Regions from separate parts of the Brevibacterium sp. CSND-B09 genome, predicted to be linked through region 1. Evidence: riboswitches for the same ligand, from Rfam matches in the RefSeq annotation. Region 1 holds a riboswitch; each other region holds the start of a gene.
The links. Region 1 has a riboswitch for thiamine pyrophosphate ahead of thiO (glycine oxidase ThiO). Riboswitches for the same ligand answer to the same signal wherever they lie in the genome.

Region 1 (2,196 bases):
GCCGTTGAGGACGATGGTCGGCGAGTGGTCGTGGTCGGTCATGAGATGCTCCTCATCGGGTAGGCACTGGTGTGGTCTGTGGTGAAGCGGTGTGGGGACACGGACTCGAGCGTCCCGTCAGGAGGCCAGTCGGAGGCGACGCCCAGGGCGAGCTCGGCACCGAGCCTGCCGCCGAACGGGGCCAAGAGGATGCCGTGGCGGAAATACCCGGTGCTCACGATGCAGCCGGGATCGATGCGGCCGATCATCGGCAGGTCGTCCGGAGAACCGGGCCGGGCACGGGTGGTGATATCGGTGATCTCCGCGTCGAGGATGCCCGGGACCAGTCGCTGCCCGTCGGCGAGCAGCCGGTGAATCGCCCCGGCCGGGGTGCCGGAGAGTCCGTCCTCACGCGAACTGGCACCGAGCACGATCTCGCCGTCCGGGCGAGGAACCAGGTAGACGGGGCGACCATTGACCAGCCCGCGGATGGTGCGGCTCAGCAGCGGAGTCGCCTTCGCGGAGGCGCGCAGTCGCAGAACATCACCCCAGACCTCACGCAGAGGCAGCTGCGGGGCACCGACGATCGCGGACACAGCGCTGCCGGCGCAGATGATCACCTGATCGGCCTCCAGTCGACGGCCGTCGCCCAGAGCGACTCCCACAGTCGTATCGCCGTCCTTGATCAGTTTTACCGCCCGCTGCCGAACGAAGCGCGCTGAGTCAGCGGACAGGACAGTCAGCAGTGCGGCAGTGATCCGACGGGGGTCGATCGAGTGATCGCCTGGAATGTGCACGGCCCCGGCCACGGCAGGCGACAACGACGGCTCAATCCGGCGGGCAGCACTGCCCGTGATGAGGTCGGTGGCGAAACCGGATCGCGATTGTGCATCGCGCAGCTCCCGCAGAGCCTGCAGGTCCGCTCGGTCACCGGCGCACACCAATGTTCCGGCATCCGAGAAACCGAGATCGCTGCCGGCAGCGATCGTCACCTCGGCGGAGAACTGAGGATACATCCGCGCGGAGGCCCGCATCAGCGGATACAGGGGAGTCTGCCCCCAGACCACCTCGGCGGCGGGGGCGAGCATCCCTGCGGCAGCATGGCTCGCACCCTGGGCGGGCGCAGGATCGATGATGGTGACTTCGGCACCGAGTCGGCGCAGATACCAGGCCGTGGACAGGCCGATGATCCCGGCGCCGACGACAATGACTCTCACAGCTTCTCCCTCCGGCGGCATGATCCGCATCAGGTCTGACGGTCGGCTCTTACGCCCTCTCAGCCTCGTTGGGAGGCTCCCGCGAACTCCTCTACTCTATGACCATGACCACACAGATGCCACCGCGCACCGCAGCGCGGCAGACGAAGAGAGCCTGGAGAGAGGCCCGACTGGCAGAGGCGAAGCTCTACCTGTGCACCGATGCCCGGACCGTTCAAGGTGACCTCGCCGAGTTCCTCGATGCCGCCTACCGTGGGGGTGTCGACATCATCCAACTGAGGGACAAGAGCCTCGAGGCTCGCGCCGAGATCGCGGCCTTGGAGGTCCTCAAGGATGCTGCCACTCGTCACGACAAGCTCTTCTCCGTCAATGACCGTGCCGACGTCGCGCTCCTCACCGACGCCGACGTCTTCCACGTCGGTCAAGGCGACCTCACCAGTGCTCAGGCCAGGGCTGTGCTCGGACCCGATGTCATCCTCGGCCGCTCGACCCATTCCCTCGAGCAGGCGCTCGCCGCCGAGGCGGACCCGGAGACCGACTATTTCTGTGTCGGGCCGGTCTGGGAGACCCCGACGAAGCCAGGCCGCGCCTCTGTGGGGACGGCGCTGCTGACCGCCACCGCCGCCGAGGCGGCCAAACCGTGGTTCGCGATCGGCGGTATCGCGACCGGGGAGAGGCTGGACGCGATCCGGCAGGCGGGCGCGAGGCGTACCGTCGTCGTCCGTGCGATAGCCTCGGCTGAGGATCCCGCTGCGGCCGCGCGGGAGCTCAAGGAGGAGTTGGAATGACCCAAGCAGCTGACAGAGCATCCGACGGAATCGGTGCTGGCGCTGACCTGTCGATTCTCATCGCCGGGGCGGGGGCGACCGGCGGAGCGTTCGGCACCTATCTGCAGGAGGCCGGACGCGATGTCACTTTCCTGCTCCGGCAGGCACGGGCGGAGACGGTCCGCGCGGAGGGACTGCGCTTCACTGCACCCGGTGATGATCGGACGAATCAG
Region 2 (2,196 bases), 820 kb from region 1:
AACACGAACACGAACTACAACCCGTCCGTCGAGTCCGCCGAACAGTCGGCAGGTCGTCAGCCTGCCGCGGACCGTATCGCCGATTTCATCGCCGGCACCCTCGCCGAGGCGGCCCCACCGTCCGTGCCGCTCGCCGGGTCCGCAGCCCGGTGAGGTCCCGGGACACGGTCCTACGACACCTGCTGGCTGAGCTCCGCGCAGTCCGGCCGGGACAACGTGCGCTCATTGCCCTCGATGGGGTCGATGGGGCCGGGAAGACGATGCTCGCCCGCGAACTCGTGAATTTGGCCAAGACCGCTGCGGACGTTCCTGGTCATGATTCCGACCGCCGGGTCACCGCCATCAGCATCGACGGGTTCCACCACCCTCGGTCGATCCGCTACGCCCAAGGCAAGGGGCCAGACACGTTCTATCGCCGTTCCTATGACTACGGAGCATTCGTCGAGTCCGTCGTCGAACCATTTCGACGAGGCGGCTCGATCGTTCCAGCTGTGTGGGACGTCGACGAAGATCGGCCGCTTGCGCCGGAACCTCGGAGCCTGCCGAGCGACTGCGTCCTCCTGGTCGAGGGAATCTTCCTCCACCGTCCCGAGCTGGTGGATCTCTGGGATGCGAGTGTGTGGGTCGATGTTCCGTTTGAAGTCTCGGTCCCACGGGGAAACGACCGGTTTGCCGGAGCCTTCGATGCCGATCCCGAGGCCACATCGAATCGTCGCTACGTCGGTGGTCAACGTCTCTACTTCGCCGAGGCCGCTCCTTGGGAACACGCCACATGGGTGCTCGACAATCGCAATCTGGAACGGCCGACCCTGATCCGCCGGTCCGGGCCCGACCGGCCCTGATCTGCCAGCCCTGGCCCGTTCGCTCTGACAGCACACCTTATCCCGATGATAGTGTCGAAGTGCTGCAGGGGAGCGCCGAAAGGACCGGCGCTGAGAGTGCGCATGCAGACCCTTTGAACCTGATCCGGTGAGCACCGGCGGAGGGAGTGGACAAGCAATGACCACCACAGATTTCGACACATCGATCACCGTGGACGCCGACGGAGCGGTATCAGCACTGGTGAGTTCGACCAGCTGGCAGTGGACGGAAGCCGTCGAACACCGGTTCGTCCGGGAGCTCTTCGCCGGCAGCATCGACGACGCAGTGATGCGCGACTATCTGGTGCAGGACTATCAGTTCTTCGAGTCGTTTCTGTCGATGCTCGGCGCGTGCGTGGCCCACGCCGATGAACTCGAGGCGAAGCTGCGGTTCGCCCGACAGCTGGGAATGCTCGTCGCCGATGAGGACACCTATTTCGTCGACTCCTTCGCCGAATTGGGAGTCGATACAGCCGATTATCTCCACCCGGAGCTGACCGCCCCGACGGTTGGGTTCCGCGATCTCATGGACTCGTCAGTCGCTTCGGCGTCGTATCCGCAGCTGCTCGTCGTCCTCGTTGTCGCCGAATGGCTCTATCTCGACTGGGCCGAGTCCCGGAAGGACATGCCGCCGCGACATATTCACCGAGGCTGGATCGATCTCCACCGAGGCGAGGCCTTTCACGGGTGGGTGCAGTTCCTCGTCGACGAACTCGAACGCGTCTTCCCCTCCGGCGACGCCGAAGCCGCCGAGTCCCTGACCCGCGTGTGGCGGCACGCCGTCGATCTCGAATGCGCTTTCTTCGACAACGTGTACGACAACTGAGCCGCCAGGGAACGCACACCGCAGCCGTCCATCTCACTGACCTAGACTGGCCACATGAGCACAGGTGTTGATGCAGTCGTCATCGGATCCGGCCCGAACGGCATGGCCGCCGCCGTCACCATGGCCCGTGCCGGGCTGAGCGTCGAAGTTTACGAGGCTCAGCCGACGATCGGCGGCGGCGCCCGCACTCTCGACCTCGGTCTGGCCCCCGGCGTCACTCATGACATCTGCTCGGCCGTCCACCCACTGGCCATCGCCAGCCCCTTCTTCGTCGACTTCGACCTGCGTGCCCGCGGCCTCGAGTTCACCACCCCCGAGATCTCCTACGCCCAGCCCCTCGACGGCAAACCCGCTGCGCTGGCCTTCCACGATCTCGAAAGGACGGTCGACCACCTCGGCGCGGCAGGACCGGAATGGCGGCGTTTCTTCGCTCCGCTGCTCGACCGGGTCGATGACGCGATCTGGCTCTCCCTCGGTGACAAACGTTCTGTGCCGGAGACCCTGCGCGAT
Region 3 (2,196 bases), 470 kb from region 1:
GGGACTCGGAGACCTGAGCGTCGATTGTCTCGGACGGGAGTCCGAGGTTCTCCATCCCGAACGCCACATCATCACCGATGCGGGAGAAGATCACCTGAGAATCGGGATCTTGGAGGACCAGCCCGGTGCTGCCTCGGCGGGGATCCGGTTTCTCACCGCCGACGAGGAGTTCACCGGTGGCCTCACCCGATTCCTCGGGCAGGACACCGGCGACGGCGTGGAGGAACGTCGATTTGCCGGCCCCGGAGGCACCGAGCAGCAGCACCTTCTCTCCGGCCGCGATCTGCAGATCGAGCGGACCGACAGCCGGCCGGTCACGGTCGGTGTGCGACCACGAGAAGCCGGCGGCCGTGATCGGCAGCGCCATCAGCGCAGACGGCCGGAGGCGAAGGAGCTCAGAGCACCCGTGGCCGCGATCGCCCGGTAGGCGAACCAGGCGCCGATCCCGGAGATGACGAGGCCGGAGACGATCGCGCAGACTGCGTAGATCGCCTGGAAGCCGAACTGCCATTCGGCGTTGTACATGATGTTCTCGCTCACTGCCATGAACGCAGCCGCCAGCATGCCCGATGCGGCGGTGACCCACAGGGTGAAGCGCTTGTAGCCGAAGGCGGCGAAGACGAGTTCGGCACCGAGGCCCTGCAGCAGACCCGAGAGCAGGACGGTTGCTCCGAAGTGAGAGCCGAGGACGGCTTCGACGATGGCGGCGATGAGTTCGCACAGGAGCGCGGCACCGGGTTTGCGGATGATGGCACCGGCGAGCGGACCGGCCAGCACCCAGAGTCCTGCGATGAGACCGATCGACGGCGGGAATGCCTGGAAGGCGAGTTCGAGGACCTTCCAGCTCAGCGCCAACACCCAGAACACAAGCCCCACGGCAATGCCGAGAACGGCGGTGGTGACATAGTCGACCACCCGCCACTGTTTGGATTTCGGCGCCGCGGTGAAGGCGCGTGAAGAGGTGGGGGTGGTGCTCGGCGTAGTGGTATTCGGCATTGTGCCTCCTCATTTCAAGGAGGGGTGAAGAGTCTCGACTTCCTTCGGCGGTGCTAACCGCATCAGGTTCGAGGGTCTGCAGCTTCTTCTGCACTCTCAGCGCCCCTGACGGCGCTCCCCTGTCGTAGCCACCACTGTACAACAGGGGAGCGGGGCAGCGACCGGGATCCGTGGCGACGCGGAGGCCGGGGGCGGTCATCGAGGATTCACTTCCCGTTCCCATTCCCGTCGATGGGCCTCGAACAACCGGACACTACTGGTCAGTAGGAATGGGCGGGTGAATACGCATCGACTGAAGAGACCGCTCAGTGCCCTGTCCGCCGCCACCCTGCTCGCCGCTCTGGTGGCGGCCCCGGTGCCTGTGCGTGCCGAACCATCTCTCGGTTCCGGAGGGTCGACCGCGACCCAGGGCGCGAAGGCCGACTCTGCTCAGACTCCGAGCCCTGACCGGACGGATTCGCCCGCCGAGGCGGACGCGGGGAGCGAGGCGATCACCGATACCGTGTTGCAGGTTGGGGCCGACTCCACGGCGCGCAACCTCTCGTGGATGAGCGAGAGTGCCGGTGGGGGAGAGGTCCGGTGGGCACCGGCTAGTGAGGTCGACGGCGGAAAGCTCCCCGCCGATGCTGACAAGGCTGAGACCACGGACTCGGGCCTTGCCACCGACCTCAAGCGTCACTTCAACCATGCGAGCATGACTAACCTGGAACCCGACACCGAATACGCCTACCAGGTCGGCAGCGAAGAGGACGGGTACACCGAGGTGCAGCAGTTCACCACAGGGTCTGCTGGAGGAGACGACGAATTCCTCGTCTTCGGCGACCCCCAGGTCGGTGCCGGAGGCGGGGATCCCGACGACGCTGCCGGTTGGGACCGGACCCTGTCCTCGGCGGCGGCCACTGCTGACGACCCGAGCTTCTTCTACTCGCTGGGAGACCAGGTCAACTCCGCCGGCAACCAGGAGCAGTACGCGCAGTACCTGGCACCGGAAGCGACCCGCACGATCCCGCAAGCGACGACGATCGGCAACCACGATGTGTCTTCGAAAGCCTACGAGCAGCACTTCAACCGACCCAATGTCAGCCAGGATCACGGCGGTGGCGGCGTCATCACCTCCGGCGGCGACTACTGGTTCATCGAGGACGGGGTCCTGTTCCTCAACATCAACTCGAACAGCCCGGACATGGATGCCCACGCCGA

Region 2: another riboswitch for thiamine pyrophosphate. It lies ahead of ACU4IU_RS05245 (TenA family protein); the one in region 1 lies ahead of thiO (glycine oxidase ThiO).
Region 3: another riboswitch for thiamine pyrophosphate. It lies ahead of ACU4IU_RS03680 (ECF transporter S component); the one in region 1 lies ahead of thiO (glycine oxidase ThiO).

What each region holds. Positions count from the first base shown of each region.
Region 1 covers NZ_JBREGI010000001.1:276,359-278,554, reverse strand. The annotation lists gene thiS (sulfur carrier protein ThiS) at 1-42, opposite strand, end outside; gene thiO (glycine oxidase ThiO) at 39-1,196, opposite strand; TPP riboswitch at 1,186-1,289, opposite strand; gene thiE (thiamine phosphate synthase) at 1,301-1,984, shown strand; gene ACU4IU_RS01435 (ketopantoate reductase family protein) at 1,981-2,196, shown strand, end outside.
Region 2 covers NZ_JBREGI010000001.1:1,099,361-1,101,556, forward strand. The annotation lists gene ACU4IU_RS05235 (ATP-grasp domain-containing protein) at 1-153, shown strand, start outside; gene ACU4IU_RS05240 (uridine kinase) at 261-842, shown strand; TPP riboswitch at 899-1,005, shown strand; gene ACU4IU_RS05245 (TenA family protein) at 1,000-1,686, shown strand; gene ACU4IU_RS05250 (phytoene desaturase family protein) at 1,741-2,196, shown strand, end outside.
Region 3 covers NZ_JBREGI010000001.1:746,855-749,050, reverse strand. The annotation lists gene ACU4IU_RS03685 (ABC transporter ATP-binding protein) at 1-367, opposite strand, end outside; gene ACU4IU_RS03680 (ECF transporter S component) at 367-996, opposite strand; TPP riboswitch at 1,019-1,127, opposite strand; gene ACU4IU_RS03675 (fibronectin type III domain-containing protein) at 1,274-2,196, shown strand, end outside.